3 regions of the Nocardia sp. NPDC058658 genome follow, and region 2 is predicted to be linked to each of the others. Evidence: riboswitches for the same ligand, from Rfam matches in the RefSeq annotation. Region 2 holds a riboswitch; each other region holds the start of a gene.
The links. A riboswitch is a leader RNA that binds a small molecule or an ion and turns the genes downstream of it on or off. The one in region 2 is predicted to bind S-adenosylmethionine.
Positions count from the first base shown of each region.

Region 1: it holds a riboswitch for S-adenosylmethionine, as region 2 does, so the genes downstream of both, ACFWUP_RS18755 (amino acid ABC transporter permease) here and ACFWUP_RS27300 (ABC transporter substrate-binding protein) in region 2, are expected to answer to the same signal.
Region 3: it holds a riboswitch for S-adenosylmethionine, as region 2 does, so the genes downstream of both, ACFWUP_RS24510 (bifunctional o-acetylhomoserine/o-acetylserine sulfhydrylase) here and ACFWUP_RS27300 (ABC transporter substrate-binding protein) in region 2, are expected to answer to the same signal.

Region 1 covers NZ_JBHXRR010000012.1:77,078-82,388, forward strand. The annotation lists gene ACFWUP_RS18745 (ABC transporter substrate-binding protein) at 1-635, opposite strand, end outside; gene ACFWUP_RS18750 (amino acid ABC transporter ATP-binding protein) at 668-1,429, opposite strand; gene ACFWUP_RS18755 (amino acid ABC transporter permease) at 1,426-2,316, opposite strand; SAM riboswitch class I at 2,415-2,507, opposite strand; gene ACFWUP_RS18760 (hypothetical protein) at 2,750-3,463, shown strand; gene ACFWUP_RS18765 (hypothetical protein) at 3,520-3,729, opposite strand; gene ACFWUP_RS18770 (AbrB/MazE/SpoVT family DNA-binding domain-containing protein) at 3,813-4,148, opposite strand; gene ACFWUP_RS18775 (glycosyltransferase) at 4,223-5,311, opposite strand, start outside.
Region 2 covers NZ_JBHXRR010000027.1:7,849-13,159, forward strand. The annotation lists gene ACFWUP_RS27290 (MFS transporter) at 1-1,008, opposite strand, end outside; gene ACFWUP_RS27295 (FMN-dependent NADH-azoreductase) at 986-1,612, opposite strand; SAM riboswitch class IV at 1,830-1,944, shown strand; gene ACFWUP_RS27300 (ABC transporter substrate-binding protein) at 1,964-3,112, shown strand; gene ACFWUP_RS27305 (ABC transporter permease) at 3,112-4,947, shown strand; gene ACFWUP_RS27310 (ABC transporter ATP-binding protein) at 4,928-5,311, shown strand, end outside.
Region 3 covers NZ_JBHXRR010000021.1:76,404-81,714, reverse strand. The annotation lists gene ACFWUP_RS24520 (MFS transporter) at 1-813, opposite strand, end outside; gene ACFWUP_RS24515 (TetR family transcriptional regulator) at 948-1,667, shown strand; SAM riboswitch class IV at 1,732-1,842, shown strand; gene ACFWUP_RS24510 (bifunctional o-acetylhomoserine/o-acetylserine sulfhydrylase) at 1,926-3,242, shown strand; gene ACFWUP_RS24505 (homoserine O-acetyltransferase) at 3,239-4,384, shown strand; gene ACFWUP_RS24500 (TetR/AcrR family transcriptional regulator) at 4,388-5,023, opposite strand; gene ACFWUP_RS24495 (oxygenase MpaB family protein) at 5,173-5,311, shown strand, end outside.

The DNA.
Region 1 (5,311 bases), on a different contig from region 2:
TGCTGGTAGTAGGCGATGTCGATCGGCGCGAGGCCCTCGGCGACGTTCTGCTCGTTCCACTTCACGAGCAACTGTTCCTGATTGGTGCCCGCGCCGACACCGATGCGCTTGCCCACCAGGCTCTTGCGGTCGGTGAAGACCAGCGAACTGTCCTTCGGCACCTCGAGCGCGACATTGTCCTTGCGGTAGGTCGCGAAGTCGTACTTCTCTTTGCGCTCCTCGGTGACGGTCACGTTCGAGATGAACGCGTCCACCTCACCGGAGTCGACACGCACGAAGTTCTGCGTCCAATCGGCCACCTGCACATCCAGTTTCAGCCCGAGCTTGTCGGCGACCAGGGAGGCGAAGTCGACTTCGGATCCGACGACCGTCTTGTTGTCGGTGGCGTAGAACCGCAGCGGCGGCGCCGACGTACCCGCGCCGGTCACCACGAGGGTGCCGCGATCCCGAATCGCCTGCGGCACTTCGGCGGCGATCGCGTCGACCTTCGCCGCACGCACCCGTCCCTCCTGGGTCGGCGAAAGATCGAAGGTGACCGCGCCCGCCTGCACGGTGTCAGCGGACTCGGGATCGGCGCAGCTCGCGGTCAGCAGGGTGGCCGCGGAAATGATGCCGATCAGTGTGGAGAGCTTCATCAGTGTCGAAACCTGTTCGTGGGAAGGGTTACTCAGCGCACGCGCGACAGGAATGCCTGCGTGCGTGGATGTTCGGGATGGTCGAGGACCGTGGCGGCGTCGCCCTGTTCCACGATCTGTCCCTCGTCGAGGAAGACGACCGTGTCGGCGACCTCACGGGCGAACCCGATTTCGTGGGTGACGATCACCAGGGCGGTGCCGGTGGAGGCGAGATCGCGGATCACGGCAAGGACCTCGCCGACCAGTTCCGGGTCGAGTGCGGAGGTGGGTTCGTCGAACAGGATCAGCTGCGGTTTCAGAGCCAGGGCCCGCGCGATGGCGACACGCTGCTGCTGTCCGCCGGAGAGCCTGCGGGGGTAGGCATCCGCGAAATCGGCGAGTCCCACCCGGTCGAGGAGCTGTTTCGCCTCGGTGACCACCTCAGCGCGCGGACGACCCTGCGACGCGACCGGGGCCAGCACGACATTGTCGAGCACCGTGAGATGCGGGAACAGGTTGAACTGCTGGAACACGAAGCCGATCCGGCTGCGCTGGGCGCGCACCGCGTGGTCGGGCAGCGGACGCAGTGTGTTGCCGCGCTGCCGGTAGCCGATCAGTGTGCCGTCGACGTGCACGGTGCCCGCGTCCTGCGCCTCGAGGTGGTTCAGCACCCGCAGCAAGGTGGACTTGCCCGACCCGGACGGCCCGATCAACGCCACCACCTCGCCGGTGCGCACCGCCAGATCGACACCGCGCAACACCTCGGCTCCGTTGTAGGACTTACGGATTCCCCGTGCCTGTACCGCGGCGGTCATCGGGTGGCTCCTCGGGGTGCGACGGCGATCTCGGTGACCTTGGCGCGAACCCGCTGCCACGGTGTCGGCGGCAACTCACGCTGCGCGCCCTTGGCGTAATGGCGTTCGATGTAGAACTGGACGATCGTCAGCGCGGTGGTGAGCACGATGTACCAGGCGGTGGCCACCATCAGCAGCGGCACCACCCGGCCGTTGCGGCCGAAGATCACCTGCACCTGGTAGAACAGCTCGGCGATCGCCATCACCGACACGATCGAGGTGCCCTTGAACAGGCTGATCACCTCGTTGGCCGCATTCGGCAGGATCGAGCGCATCGCCTGCGGCAACACGATGGTGCGGAACTGCCGCCAGCGCGGAATACCCAGCGCCGCAGCGGCTTCCAACTGCCCGCCGTCGACGGCGAGCAGACCGGCCCGGATCAATTCGGCCGAATACGCTGCCTGATGCAGGGCCAAGCCGATTACCGCCGCGGTGAAACCGCTGATCACGCCGTTGACTTCGAAGTCGAAGAACGCGGGCCCGAACGGAATGCCCACCGACAGCCGGGGGTACAGGTAGGCGATGTTGAACCAGAACAGCAGCTGCACGATCAGCGGGATCGAACGGAACGCCCAGATGTAGGTCCAGGCGATCACCCGCAGCACGGGATTGTTCGACACTCGCCCGATCGCGAGCAGGGTGCCGATCGCGAAACCGAGGACGGTGCCCCACAGCGTCAGCTCGAGGGTGACCTGGAGGGCGGCCAGCACCGACTTCGCGGTGAAGTACTGGGCGAAAGTGCCCCAGTCCCAGCCAGGATTGGTGATCAGGCCGTGAGCGAACTGTGCCACCAGCAGCAGCGCGATCACCGCTACGACCCACCGCCACGGGTGCCAGGATCCGGCGATCCGGGGTAGGTCGCCTGCGGATTCCAGCTCAGCGGGCGCGTCGCCAGGCGGGGCGGTCTCGGCGCCGGAGACAGTGGACGCGGTCAGCACGAAAAACTCCTCCATCGATCCCGGCAGAAGCACCCGCACCCTCGAAGGGCGGGTTGCTGCGACGTCGTAGAGCCGGGTCTCTCGGTCGCTCTGGATGGTTGTGCTCGCCGGCCTCGCGGCCCGAGCTGAATCAGCATGTGACACAGGTGTCGTGGTCGCAACGGTAGAAATCAGCGTGAGCGCAGGGGTTGGAACCGGCCGCCGGGGTGGCCACAATTGCCCCGGTTCGGTTCGCTGTGGGATTGCGACGCGCCGAACGGTCGGTTACTTCACCTCTCCTGATTCACCCATCGCAGGCGGTAGCGTCGGCCTTCTCTGCGTCGATGAGGAGTACGTCGTGAACATGGGGCGTCGTTGCACCACACTGACCGCGCTGACGGCCTGCGCCGCCGCGCTGCTGCTGACCGCGCCATCGGCCGCCGCTGAACCGGCCGCGCCGGTGACGCCCGCCGTCACCAGGGACGCGCCGAGCACCACTCCAGCCGCGGGTCCGGGCGATCTCCTCGGCGCCTACCAGACCGTCGTCGAGACGCTGAAAGCCATGGGTATTCAGCCGTTCCTCTATCCGACGGTCGCCGCGAACTGCACCGGTGACGGCGCGGGCCTCGTCCCGGCGGTCGCGGGTGCGGTGCCGGGTCCGTGGCCGACGAACACGCTGCCCATCCCAGGCCTCGACCTGTCGGCGGTGAAGTCCGGCCAGACGCTGTTCACCTTCCTGCCCTACGGACTCGCCCCCGACACGGCCGCCACGAAGACCTCCGGGATGCAGGTGGCCTGGCTCAACATCAGCACCGGCCGCGGCGGGATGGCTTCGATGGGGCCCATCGCCGACATCGTGCGGGCGATGGTTCCGCCCGAGGTTCCTGTCGAACTGCGGCCGCTGGCTGAAAACGCGATTCGCGACTTTCTCTTCGCCGCTGTTCCCGTCGGTGGCGTGCGTGCGGTGCCTGTGGACACTGGGCGTGGCACTGTGCTGGCTGCCGTCTTCGGAACCACTGACAACGCGGGGCGGTCGTGCTTCTTCTTTCCGACCGTCGGCATCACTGAGGTTCCTTGAAACCTGCCAGGCGCCGTCGCGCGGTTGAGGCACCCTCCGTGGCGACAGTCGTTCGCTTATGGAGCGGTGAAGATGTCGTGTGTGCCTATTCGCCGCCAGATCACAGGGGCCTCACCCGTCGTCACCGAGTCGCCGTAACTGAACGTCGCGCGCCCGTCCGGCGCCCACGTCATCTCCCAGATGTTGTCGTAGCCCTTCATCTTCTTGACGCGCAGTCCAGGGCGGAACCCGGCTCCGGCGCGCAGATCTTCGACCAGGATCGACACCGATCGTAGGTAGGCTACTTGCTGATCGCGAGTCAACTTTTGCCAATCTCGGGTGAAGAGCGTCAACCAGGCATAGGGGGGCATCAGTGCCGCTCGGGCTGGATCTCGGCCAGGTCGATGCCTGCGGAGGCGGCCAGTCCTCGCAAGAACGAGTCACCGTCTTCGAAGACCTCGTGCGGGACGCCCGCGGCCAGTTCCTGGTCAGCTTCTTGCTCTTTGCGCTGCCATTCCGGGGTAAAGAACCATGCCTGATCGACCGGGATCGACCGATAGCCGCGCACCGTGACATCACCAGCCTCGCTGACCGTGAATTCCAGTTCGTCATCCTCGCGAACATGCAGGACGGCACGGATTTCCTGAGGCAGAGTCACTTGATGGCGACTGCCTCGGATGCGTGCACGGACGCTCATCGCGGTCATGCCACAGGGTAGCGCGGTGCAACGGTGCTACAGAAGTCGACGGCCGCCAATTGTGTCGACAAGCTGGTACTCGGTCAGGCGCGGCGGGCGATGGCCTCGTCGGGAGCGACCAGGGGGCGCTGCTTCCAGCGGAGGCGGCCGGTTTGGTGGCGGTGGTGGGAGCGGGTCCACAGGGATAGGTAGTGGGCCACTGCTACCGGGTGGGCCAGGGCTGAGGCTAGGTCGGAAGGTGTTGGGGGGCGGCGGGTTTCGATGGTGCGGGCGGTGAGGCGGCTGGTGACTGCGGCCAGGTAGCCGAGGATTCCCGCGCGGCGGGTTCGGCCGCGGCCGAGTAGGGCGGCCAGTGGGGGGATCCAGTAGGCGAGGGCGGCGAGGATGCCGATGACGGTGCCGGTGTCGCGGCGGCCGCCGTAGGCGGACCAGAGCCAGCGGGTGTAGCCGTCGGTGAGTTCGGCGGGGCCGGTGTACATGCGGGTGCTGGCGGCCGGGCCGGCGGTGACCAGGGCGGTGCGGTGGCCTGCTCGGCGCATCGAGCGGGCCAGGTCGAGATCTTCGGTGGCGCTGGCGGCTACGGCCGCGTGCCCGCCCGCGGCGCGGTAGGCCTCGGCGTCGACGGCGAGGAACTGGCCGCAGGCGACGGCGGTCGAGGGGCGCAGGCTGTGGTTGGCGGGGCCGACGGGCAGGGTCGATGCCCATGACCAGGCGAGCAAGGGCTGGACCAGGCGTTCGGTGGTCGAACCCGCTTCTTGGATCGGCCAGGCCGAGACCAAACCCGCTCCGCGCCTGCGCAATTCGGTGACCGCTGCCGCGACGGCGTGGGGTGCCAGGCGCACATCGGCGTCGACGAAGACCAGGGCCGCCGCGTCGGTGCGGGCGGCCAGGCGCGCGCACGCGGCGGCCTTGCCGGTCCAGCCGGGAGCGGGATGGGCGGCCGAACGCAGGACAGTAAAACGTTCGTCACCGGCGATCGCGGCCAGGGCGGCGTCGTAGGTGCCGTCGGTGGAGGCGTCGTCGAGGATCAGCACGTGCAGGCGGGGGACGCCGGTCTGGGCCCGCAGGTCGGCGATCAGGGCGGGCAGGCGCTCGGCTTCGTCGCGGGCGGGCACGCAGACAGTGACCGGTTCGATCACGCCTGCGACGCCGCGCGGCAGGGTACGCAGGGT
Region 2 (5,311 bases):
TTCGCCTGCTCGGGCGGCGATGGCTTGGACGGCTGCTGGGGCGGCGATTGCTATTGCGGCTACGAAGACGAAAAGCCAAGTCCCCAGCCAGATTCCACCGAAGGGTAGGGCTGCGATGGCGGCGGTGGTTCCGGCTGTTGTCAGAGAGATGATCAGGCGGCGTTCCGGGTTGATCGCACCCAGTCTGGTCGCCAGGAGCGGGATTGCGATCATCGCGGGGATGGCGCTGGCCCGCAACACCAGTAGGGCGGTGCTACTGGTGCCGACGCCTTCGGGCGGCGCGAGTTGTACGCCGGTGTAGATCCCGACGAAGGAGCCGAGGACGGCAAGGCAGCTGAGGTAGAGCAGGGCCAGGCGTGGCGCGCGCAGCAAGGAGGCGAATGCGGTGAAGGCCGAGGCCGTCGATGCTGTCGAGTCGGCGCGTCGCCCTGGTTCGAGTACCGCCCGCAACAGCAGTGCCGAGATCGCGAAACCCGCCGCGCCGACCACGAACACCGCTTGCCAGCCGAACGCGGCGTCGACGAGTTGCGCGAACACCTGCGCGAGCACGCCCGCGCCGAGGAACGAGCTGGTCAGGCAGGTCAGGGCAAAGACCCTGCGCTCCGGCGCGATGCGTTCGGCGAGGTAGGCGAACGCGGCCGGTGCGAAGAACGAGGCCGTCAACCCCTGCACCACCCGCGCGGTGATCCCGGCTCCGAGACTCGGTGCCGCGATCACCGCAAGGGTGGACAAGGCCGTCGCCGCCAGACCCCCGACGATCACCGGGCGGCGTCCCCATCGGTCCGACAGCGGGCCGGTGACGAGGAAGCCTGCGCCGTAGGCGAGCCCGAAGGCAGTGGTTGTCCAGGTCACCGCGGCGCGGGTGGTGTCCCACGCCGCGGCCAGCTCGCCGAGCACCGGCAGCACCACGTAGAGCTGTCCGACGACGAGAATCCCGACGGCACAGATCGTCGCGACCGTCCGCCCCGTCGGCGCCCATGTCGCTTCAGTAGTCGCCGGCGAGCTCACGCGCCCGCTCCTGCGCGGCAGCGAACCCGACCTGCGGGTCCTCGGTGAGCACGGTGGGCGCGAAGCGGATCTCGGCGACGTCCTTCACGCCGATGAATCGCAACCAGTCGTGCACGAACGGGGTGGCGAAGTCGCTGCCGAACTGGATCGGCACGCCCGGCTGGTGCACGCCACTGGTGAACACCGTGACCGCGCGCTTGCCTTCCAGGAGCCCGCTGTAGCCGACCTCGGGATCGAAGCCGAATGCCCAGCCGGGCTGGGTGATGATGTCGATGTACTGCTTGAGGATGTAGGGCACGCCGTGATTCCAGATCGGGAGGTTGACGACGTAGAGGTCGGCGGCGGCGAACCGGTCGAAGACGGTGCGGGCCTGTTCCCAGGCGGCGACCTGTTCGGGGGTCTGTTCGGAGCCGGTGAACACGGCCAGTTTGGCCGCGGCGGCGTCGGTGCCGAAGTCGGGCAGTCCGGCTTCGAACAGGTCGAGCGTGTCGACCTGCAAGTCGGAATCCTTCGCTGTGAGCGCTTCGGTGAAAGTGGTTGCGATAGCACGGGATTGGCTGAGTTCGCCGCGTGCGGAGGCGTTGATGTGCAGCAGTGTGGTCATGAGAAAAGAAGTACCGAGCACGGCGAACCGCGACAATGATTTGTCGCACGCTGCGCGGATTGTCGAGTGCGCGCCGCAGTTTTTGTCTCGAGCTGATCGCAAAACACCCCGCGCCGAATCGTCGCAGCTAGCGCCGTATCCGAGTGCCGCGCAACCACATCGAGTACCCCGAAGTCGAAAAGGCCACGCCCGAATCCGCTGCTAGATTTCGGCCCACGGTCACGAGTATCAGCACGTTCGAGCCCCGGCTCGCTGATCGGCAACCCTCGCTTGCGGTGGGGTGCCCCGGGTGACGACCAGGCGATATCGATCGGGTATCGCAAGCGCTGTCTTCACGAAGGAAAACCAGCAATGAGCAAGTTCTCTCTCGGCTCGCGCCGTGGTCTCAAAATTGTGGCGGGTGCGCTGGCCGTGGCGGCTGCGGTCGCCGGGTGCAGTGACAGTAGCGAATCTACAGACGGCCCTGTCTATTTCGGCATCTCCGGCCCGAAGACCGGCCCCTCCGCCGAGTACGGTCGCCTGTGGCAGCAGGGTTTCGATCTGGCACTGGACGAGATCAACGCGGCGGGCGGGATCAACGGCCGCAAGGTCGAATTGAAGTGGGAGGACTCGCAATCCGACCCCAAGCAGACCGTCCCGATCGCCACCAAGTTCGTCGACGACAAGTCCATCATCGCCGAGCTCGGCGACTTCTCCTCGCCCGCCTCGATCGCGGCCTCGCCGATCTACAACCGCGGCAAGCTCGTTCAGTACGGCTTCACCAACTCCGCCGTCGACTTCACCAAGGCGGGCAACTACTCGTGGAGCCCCTCGATCACCCTCGATGTGTTCCAGGAACGCAATGCGCAGTGGGTGTCGACGAAGGCCAAGAAGGTCTCGGTCGTCTATCTCGAAACTGATTGGGGCAAGCAGGCTTTCAGCCTGTTCGAGAAGTTCGCCGCGCAGAAGGGTGTCGAGGTCGTGTACTCCTCGCCGATCCTGCCCGACTCCACCGATGTGAAGCCGATCCTGATCAAGGGCCGCGAAGCCGACCCCGAGGCGTTCGTGCACCTCGGTTACGGCCCCGACGGCGCGCTGGTGGTCAAGCAGCTGCGTGACGTGGGCTTCTCCGGCCAGTTCTTCGGCGGCCAGAACACCCCGCAGTTCATCTCGCTGGCGGGCGCGGCGGCCGAGGGCGACATCGTCAACGGCGTCTTCAGCCCGGCCGACCCGGACCCGAAGGTGCAGGACTTCGTCACCAAGTTCCGCAAGAAGTTCAACACCGATCCGGGCGACTTCAACGTCTACGCCTACGACGCCGTCAATGTGCTCGTCCAGGCCGCGAAGAAGGGCGGCGCGACGCGCGAGGGCATCCTCGAGGGACTGAAGACCGAGACCGCGTTCACCGGAATCGGTTTGGGCACTTTCGCTTTCGATCAGGAGACGCGTCGCCCCAAGGGCGTGTCCCCGCGTGAGCTGGTGCTCGAGGATGGCAAGTTCGTGCCGACCGGCAACCGCTGATGTTCGACACACTCATCGCCGGTGTGGTCCACGGCAACGCGTACGCGCTGCTCGCCGTGGGCATCACCCTTATCTTCGGCGTCACCAATGTCATCAACTTCGCGCACGGCGCGGTGTTCGCCCTCGGTTCCATGCTCGGCTGGTGGCTGATCGCCGAGCAGGGCTTTCCTCTGTGGCTGACCATCGTGCTCGTGGTCGCGGCCACCGCCATCGTCGGCATTCTCATCGATCTGCTGGCGGTGCATCCGCTGCGCAAGGCACCGGCCATCGGGGCGCTGTTGGCGACGGTGGCGGCTGGGTTGATCATCGAGAACCTGACCCAGATCGTGTTCGGTCCCGACACCCGACCGTTCCCACAGGTGTTGCCCACCAACAACTTCCAGCTCGGCGGGGTCCGTTTCGGCACCTCCGACCTGGTGATGTTCGCGCTCACCCTCGTGGTGATGGGTGGCCTGGCCGGTTTCCTGCGGTTCAGCCGCTACGGCCTGGCCATCCGCGCCACCGCCCAGGACCCGGACGCGGCCGCGCAGATGGGCATCGGGGTCGCGCGGATCAAGCTGCTCGCCTTCGCGATCGCGTCGGGCCTCGGTGGTCTGGCGGGCATCTTCGTCGGCATCTACAACTCCAATATCTCCCCGCACAGCGGCACACTGGCCGGGCTCACCGGGTTCGTCGCGGCCACCATCGGCGGGCTCGGGTCCATTCCGGGCGCGGTGATCGGCGGGTTCTTGCTCGGCATCGTCGAAGGCTTCGGCATCTACACCTTCGGTGACGGTTACCGCGACCTGATCACCTTCGGCGTGCTGGTGGCGTTCCTGGTGCTGCGGCCCGGCGGCCTGCTGGCCAAGGTGCCCGCGATCAGCGCCGAACCGCTCACCGGCACCTTCCTCGGGATCGGGCGGCAGTTGCGGGTGCGCTGGTGGCATGCGGTCATCGTGTTCGCGGTCGCCGCGATCGTGGTGCCGCTGGTGGTCGACGACTACGCCATCGTGGTGGGCACCCAGATCCTGGCGTACGCGATCGTCGCGGTGTCGATGACGCTGGTGGCGGGCTCGGCCGGGCAGTTGGTGATCGGGCAGGCCGGTCCGATCGCGATCGGCGCCTACACCTCGGCCGTCCTCACGGTGAACCACGACTGGCCGTTCCTGGCCGCCGCGCTCGCCGGCGGAGTGCTGGCGGCGGTGATCTCCTCGGTGCTCGCCGCGCCGCTGTGGAATCTCAACGGGCACTATGTCGCGATCGCCACGCTCGGGATCGGCATCGTGATCGTGGCGGTGATCCGCAACTGGGAATCGCTCACCCGTGGTTCCTACGGCATCTTCGGCATTCCGGTGCCGAGCGTCTTCGGCCACGAGTTCACCGAGAACACCGAGGTGTATCTGCTCGACCTGCTGTTCCTGGCGGTCACCCTCGCGGTGGTGGTCGGGGTACAGCGCTCGCGCCTTGGCACCGCCCTGCGCGCGGTCGGCGCCGACGAGGTGGCCGCGCGTTCCTCCGGTGTCCCGGTGCGCGACTACAAGGCGCTGGCTTTCGCGATCAGCGCCCTGTTCTCCGGGATCGCCGGTGCGCTGCTCGCCCACCAGTACAGCTACATCGATCCGACCGTGTTCAACCTGCCCATGTCCCTGCTGATCATCACCATCCTCGTGCTCGGCGGGACCGGTTCGCCCTACGGCGCCGTGCTCGGCGCGGTGGTCCTGATCGGCGTTCCCGAGGCGCTGCGTCTGGCGCCGGAGGCTCGCATCCTGCTCTACGGCGTGGTGCTGCTGCTGATCATCCGGTTCCGTCCGCAGGGCGTTCTTGTGAGGAGTGAACGTGTCAGAGTCGCTGCTTGAACCGGTGCTGGCCGTGCGGGGGCTGCGTAAATCCTTCGGTGGTGTGCACGCGGTCGACGGTGTCGAATTCACCGTGGCGCCAGGCGAATTCGTGTCGATCATCGGGCCGAACGGGTCAGGGAAGACGACGACGGTGAATCTCATCTCGGGTCTGCTCCGCCCCGACGCGGGCACGGTCGAGGTCGCGGGCAAGCGGCTGCGGGCGGGCTCGCAGGAGGCCGCGGCGGGTGCGGGGATCGCGCGCACGTTCCAGAACGGGCGCGTGTTCGGCAGTCTCACCGTGCGCGAGAACGTCGAGATCGGCCTGCACACGACCCTCACCGCGGGGCGGCCGTGGCAGTCGCTGGCGCGATTCCCGGTGCTG
Region 3 (5,311 bases), on a different contig from region 2:
AATACGCAGCGGCAGTAGCGGATTCGCCGAGCGCGCCTCGATGACGACGAAGGCGATCAACAGCGCGAAGCCGACCCCGAGCAGTCCGAGGGTACTTCCGGTCAGCCAGCCGTCCTCGGCCGCGCGACTGAATCCGTAGACGATCGAAATCAAACCGAAGGTCACCGTGACGGCGCCGGGCAGGTCGTAACCACCGGTCCGCGGCACCGGAATATCGCGCACGATCACCGCCAGCGCACCGACCACCGCGATGAGCGCGATCGGGGTGTTCATCAGCAGCGTCCATCGCCACGACGCGAACTCGGTGAGCGCGCCGCCCACGATCAGACCGAACGCGATACCGCCTGCGGTGATCCCGGCGAACACCGCGAAGGCCCGGGCCCGTTCCTGCACATCGGTGAAGATCACCGACAGCAGCGACAGTGCCGCCGGCGCGAGCAGTGCGGCGAACGCGCCCTGTAGACCGCGGCCGACGAACAGTTGCGCCCCGGTCTGCGCGAGTCCGGCCAGTGCCGACGCGGCGGCGAAGCCGACCAGCCCGATCAGGAAGATCCGGCGTCTGCCCAGGTAGTCGGCCATCCGTCCGCCGAGCAGCAGCAGGCCGCCGAAGATCAGGGTGTAGGCGGTGATCGCCCACTGCTTGTCGCCCTCACTGATGCCGAGGTCGCGTTGGGCATAGGGCAGGGCGATCGTGATCACGGTGGCATCGAGCACCACCATCAACTGGGCGGCGGAGAGCACGATCAGCGCCCACCACCGCATCGAATTCTGTTGATTGTCAACATGTTTCGCTTGTAGTTCGGTGCCGGTCACCAGGACTCCTCGTCGCTCGATCAGGTTCGTCCAATACTGGCACCACACGACAATTGGCGTCAAGAGAAAAATGTCTGAACGCGCCAATTGGCAGGTATCGACAGATGGAACGGGCAGCGGGGTAGACTGGTGACATGCTGGATTCGACCTCTCCGATCAGCGTTGACCGGACCGCCGAACCGGCTGGCGAGGCGCCGCTGGGCCTGCGCGAACGCAAAAAGCTGCAGACCAAAGCGGCGATCGTCGCGATCGGGCTCGACCTGTGCGATACGCAGGGCTTCGACGCGACGACGGTCGAGCAGATCGCCGCGGGCGCCGACGTGTCCCCGCGCACCGTCAACCGGTACTTTCCGCTCAAGGAAGACATCGTGCTCGCCCCGATCGACGATTTCGGGGTCACCGTCGCCGCCGCGCTGCGCGCCCAACCCCCTGGCAACGAACTGCAGGCGCTGTGCGGGGCCTACCTGCAGGTGATCCATGCCGAAGTGGGCGCCGACGGCGTGCGTTTCCTGCGCCAGTTCCTGCAGATGCAGCGGATCATGCGCGCCAGCCAGGCGGTGAACGCGCGAGCGTTGGAGTACGCGGAGAAGAAGAACGTCGCGGTGTGCTCGGAGCTCGCGGACCGGATGGGAACGGCGCCGGACGACTTCATGGTCCGGTTGGTGGCGGGCACCTGGCAGATGCTGTGTCACATCTCGATGGCCGATGTCGAGGAAGCGCTGCTGCATTCGACGCCCCAGGCAGCGGTGCGGGTGACCCGCGACGCGATCCTGCGCGCCTATCACGGCCTGCGCCACGTCTGCGGCGCACCGGTCGACGACACGCCCGGCCTCGGCACACCGCCCGACGAGTGATCTTCGGCGGGAAATGCGGGGGAAGTTTCCGCGGGCGGTGGATGTCCGGTTAACATGTCGGCAAGGTCATGAGTACCAGCGCCAAGCCCCGGCTCGCTGGTCGGCAACCCTCCAGCTGCGGTGGGGTGCTCCGGGTGATGACCGGGCTCTCGAAAGTCGAGAGCAAGCGCGCATTGCAGGAGGCCCCCATGTGTTGTTGCCAGTCGATCCGACCCAGTTGACGAGATCCCCCCGGCTGACACCCATTTGGAGCACGACATGACTGACTTTTCCCTGCCCGAGAACTGGTCCTTCGAGACCAAGCAGATCCACTCGGGCCAGGCCCCCGACGCCGCCACCGGCGCGCGGGCCCTGCCGATCTACCAGACCACCTCGTACGCCTTCCGCGACACCGATCACGCCGCCGCGCTGTTCGGTCTCGCCGAGCCGGGCAACATCTACACCCGGATCATGAACCCCACCCAGGACGCGGTGGAGCAGCGCGTGGCCGCCCTCGAAGGTGGCGTCGCGGCCCTGCTGCTGGCCTCGGGCCAGGCCGCGGAAACCTACGCGATCCTGAACCTGGCGAGCGCGGGCGACCACATCGTGTCCAGCCCACACCTCTACGGCGGCACCTACAACCTCTTCCACTACTCGCTGCCCAAGCTGGGCATCACGGTCTCGTTCGTCGAGGACCCCGATGACCTGGCGCAGTGGGAAGCCGCGATCCAGCCCAACACCAAGGCGTTCTACGGCGAGACCATCGCCAACCCGAGCAGCGCGGTGTTCGACATTCCCGGCATCGCCGGTGTGGCGCACGCGAACGGCCTGCCGTTGATCGTCGACAACACCGTCGCGACCCCGTACCTGATCCAGCCGCTGGCCCACGGCGCCGACATCGTCGTGCATTCGGCGACGAAGTACCTGGGTGGGCACGGCGCGGCCGTTGCGGGCGTGATCGTCGACGGCGGCACGTTCGACTGGACCGTGCGCGATGCCGACGGCAACTCGCGCTTCCCCGGTTTCACCGAGGCCGATCCGAGCTACCACGGTGCGGTGTTCGCCGATCTTGGCGCGCCCGCGTTCGCTTTGAAGGCGCGCGTGCAGTTGCTGCGCGATCTGGGCGCGGCGGTGTCGCCGTTCAACGCGTTCCTCATCGCCCAGGGCATCGAGACGCTGAGCTTGCGGGTCGAACGGCATGTCAGCAATGCCGAGACGGTCGCGAAGTTCGTCGCCGAGCAGCCGGGTGTCGACGCGGTGTTCTACGCCGGCCTCGAGTCCTCGCCCTGGCACGCGCGGGCCAAGGAGCTGGCACCCAAGGGCGCGGGCGCGATCGTGGCGTTCGAGCTGGCGGGCGGTGTCGATGCGGGCAAGAAGTTCGTGGACGCGCTCAGCCTGCACAGCCATGTAGCTAACATCGGTGATGTGCGTTCCCTCGTGATTCATCCGGCGTCGACCACGCACTCGCAGTTGACGCCCGACGAGCAGCTGGCGGCCGGTGTGACTCCCGGCCTGGTCAGGCTCGCGGTGGGCATCGAGGGAATCGACGACATTCTGGCCGATCTCCGGGCCGGGTTCGCGGCGGCGACGACGTGACCGTGAGCACCGAATCGCCGATCGCCCGACCCGGAACCGGGGTGGACCTGTTGCCACCGCCGGACGGGCGAGTCGGCGTGGTCGCCATCGGGGAGGTGGCGCTGGAGAACGGCGCCGTTGTTCCCGATGTGCGGCTGGCGGTGCAACGCTGGGGTGAGCTCTCCCCCGCACTGGACAATGTGGTGCTCGTCGAACACGCGCTCACCGGCGACTCCCATGTCGTCGGTGGGCCCGACGGGGCACCCGGTTGGTGGGAGGGCATGGTCGGGCCCGGTGCGCCGATCGACACCGACGAGTGGTGCGTGATCGCCACCAACGTGCTCGGCGGCTGCAAGGGCAGCACCGGCCCGTCTTCGCTCGCCTCCGACGGAAAGCCTTGGGGCGCACGGTTTCCCGCACTGACCATCCGTGATCAGGTGCGGGCCGAGGCGCAGTTGTTCGAGGTGCTCGGGATCGAGCGGCTCGGCGCGGTGGTCGGCGGTTCGATGGGCGGCATGCGCGTGCTCGAGTGGATCGTCGGTCTGCCCGAGCGGGTCTCGGCGGCGCTCATCCTCGCCGTCGGCGCTCGTGCCACGGCCGATCAGATCGGCACCCAGACCACCCAGATGGCCGTGATCACGGCCGATCCGGACTGGCAGGGCGGCAACTATCACGGCACCGGCCGCGCGCCGATGACCGGCATGGGCCTGGCCCGGCGCATCGCGCACCTGACCTACCGCACCGAAGGCGAGCTGGACCACCGCTTCACCAATCGTCCTCAGGGCGACGAGGATCCGTGGACCGGCGGGCGCTACGCGGTGCAGAGCTACCTCGAGCACCAAGCCGAAAAGCTGTGCCAGCGATTCGATCCGGCCACCTATGTGCTGCTCAGCGAGGCCATGAATCGTCATGATGTGGGTCGCGGGCGCGGTGGTGTCGCCGCCGCGCTGGCGTCGACGCCGGTGCCGTGCGTGGTGGGCGGGGTGGACTCGGATCGCCTGTACCCCTTGAACACTCAGGCCGAACTGGCCGAAGGTCTGCCCGGCTGTGCGGGTTTGGAGATCGTGCATTCCCGTGACGGGCACGACGGATTCCTGACCGAAGCCGCGGCGGTGTCGAAGCTGCTCACCGAGACGATGCGCCTGGCGCGGGAGAACCGCTGAGGTTCACGGTCCCGTCAGCAGGGTGACGATCGAGCGGACGTAGGCCTGAAGTCGTTCGCGCGGATACTTTTCCGGGTCGTTCACGGCCATGCGACCGAGCATTTCGGCGACGGTGAGCACCGAGTTCGCCAGTAGTTCGGCGTCCATGTCCGACCAGCGTGGCGACAGCGAAACACCCATGCGGACAAGCGATTCCGCACGCTCCACGATGTCCTTGCGCGAAGCGCGAAGGGCCGCACGGTATTCGTCGGGAGCGCTGGCGGGTGTTGCCAGGATCAGGCGCCAGCGGGTCGGATTCTGTAGTGCCACACCGACGAACGCTTCCACCGTCGACGATGCGACGGTCACCGGGTCGGCGCCGAGCAGATCCGCAGGCAGTGTGTCGGCGATCTGGTCCAGTCCGCGTTCGCGTTCGCGTTCGAGCAGGGCTTCGACGAGTTCGGCGCGGGTCTTGAACACCGTGTACAGCACCGGTTTTCCGACGCCGGCCTCCTGCGCGACGGCCTCCATGCTCAGCTCGTGCAGTTCCATCCGGCCCAGCACGGCGAACGCGGCGTCGAGCAGTTGCGCGCGGCGTTGCTCGGGCGGCAGGCGCGGGGCATAGCGGCGTCGCGGTCGTTGATCCTGCGTCGCGGTCACGCGCTCACCTGCCTTTCCCTCCGCCGACGATACCCCCGGGCCCTCCACGTAAATCCTACGCAACCGTTGTATTCACTCCACACCATTGCTACGGTGGTGTTGTATTCAAATTCGAGGTCTGACCTCGGCACTGCAAAGGAGCACGTGCAATGGCTTTCGATGCCTCCACCCTGCGCCGCGACGACTACGGCTTCTTCGGGCCCGACTCCCCCAGCTGGAAGGTCTGGACGTCGCCGACCGCCTTGATCGGATTCCAGCGCGCGGTCGCCCTCGAACACTTCGACCCGT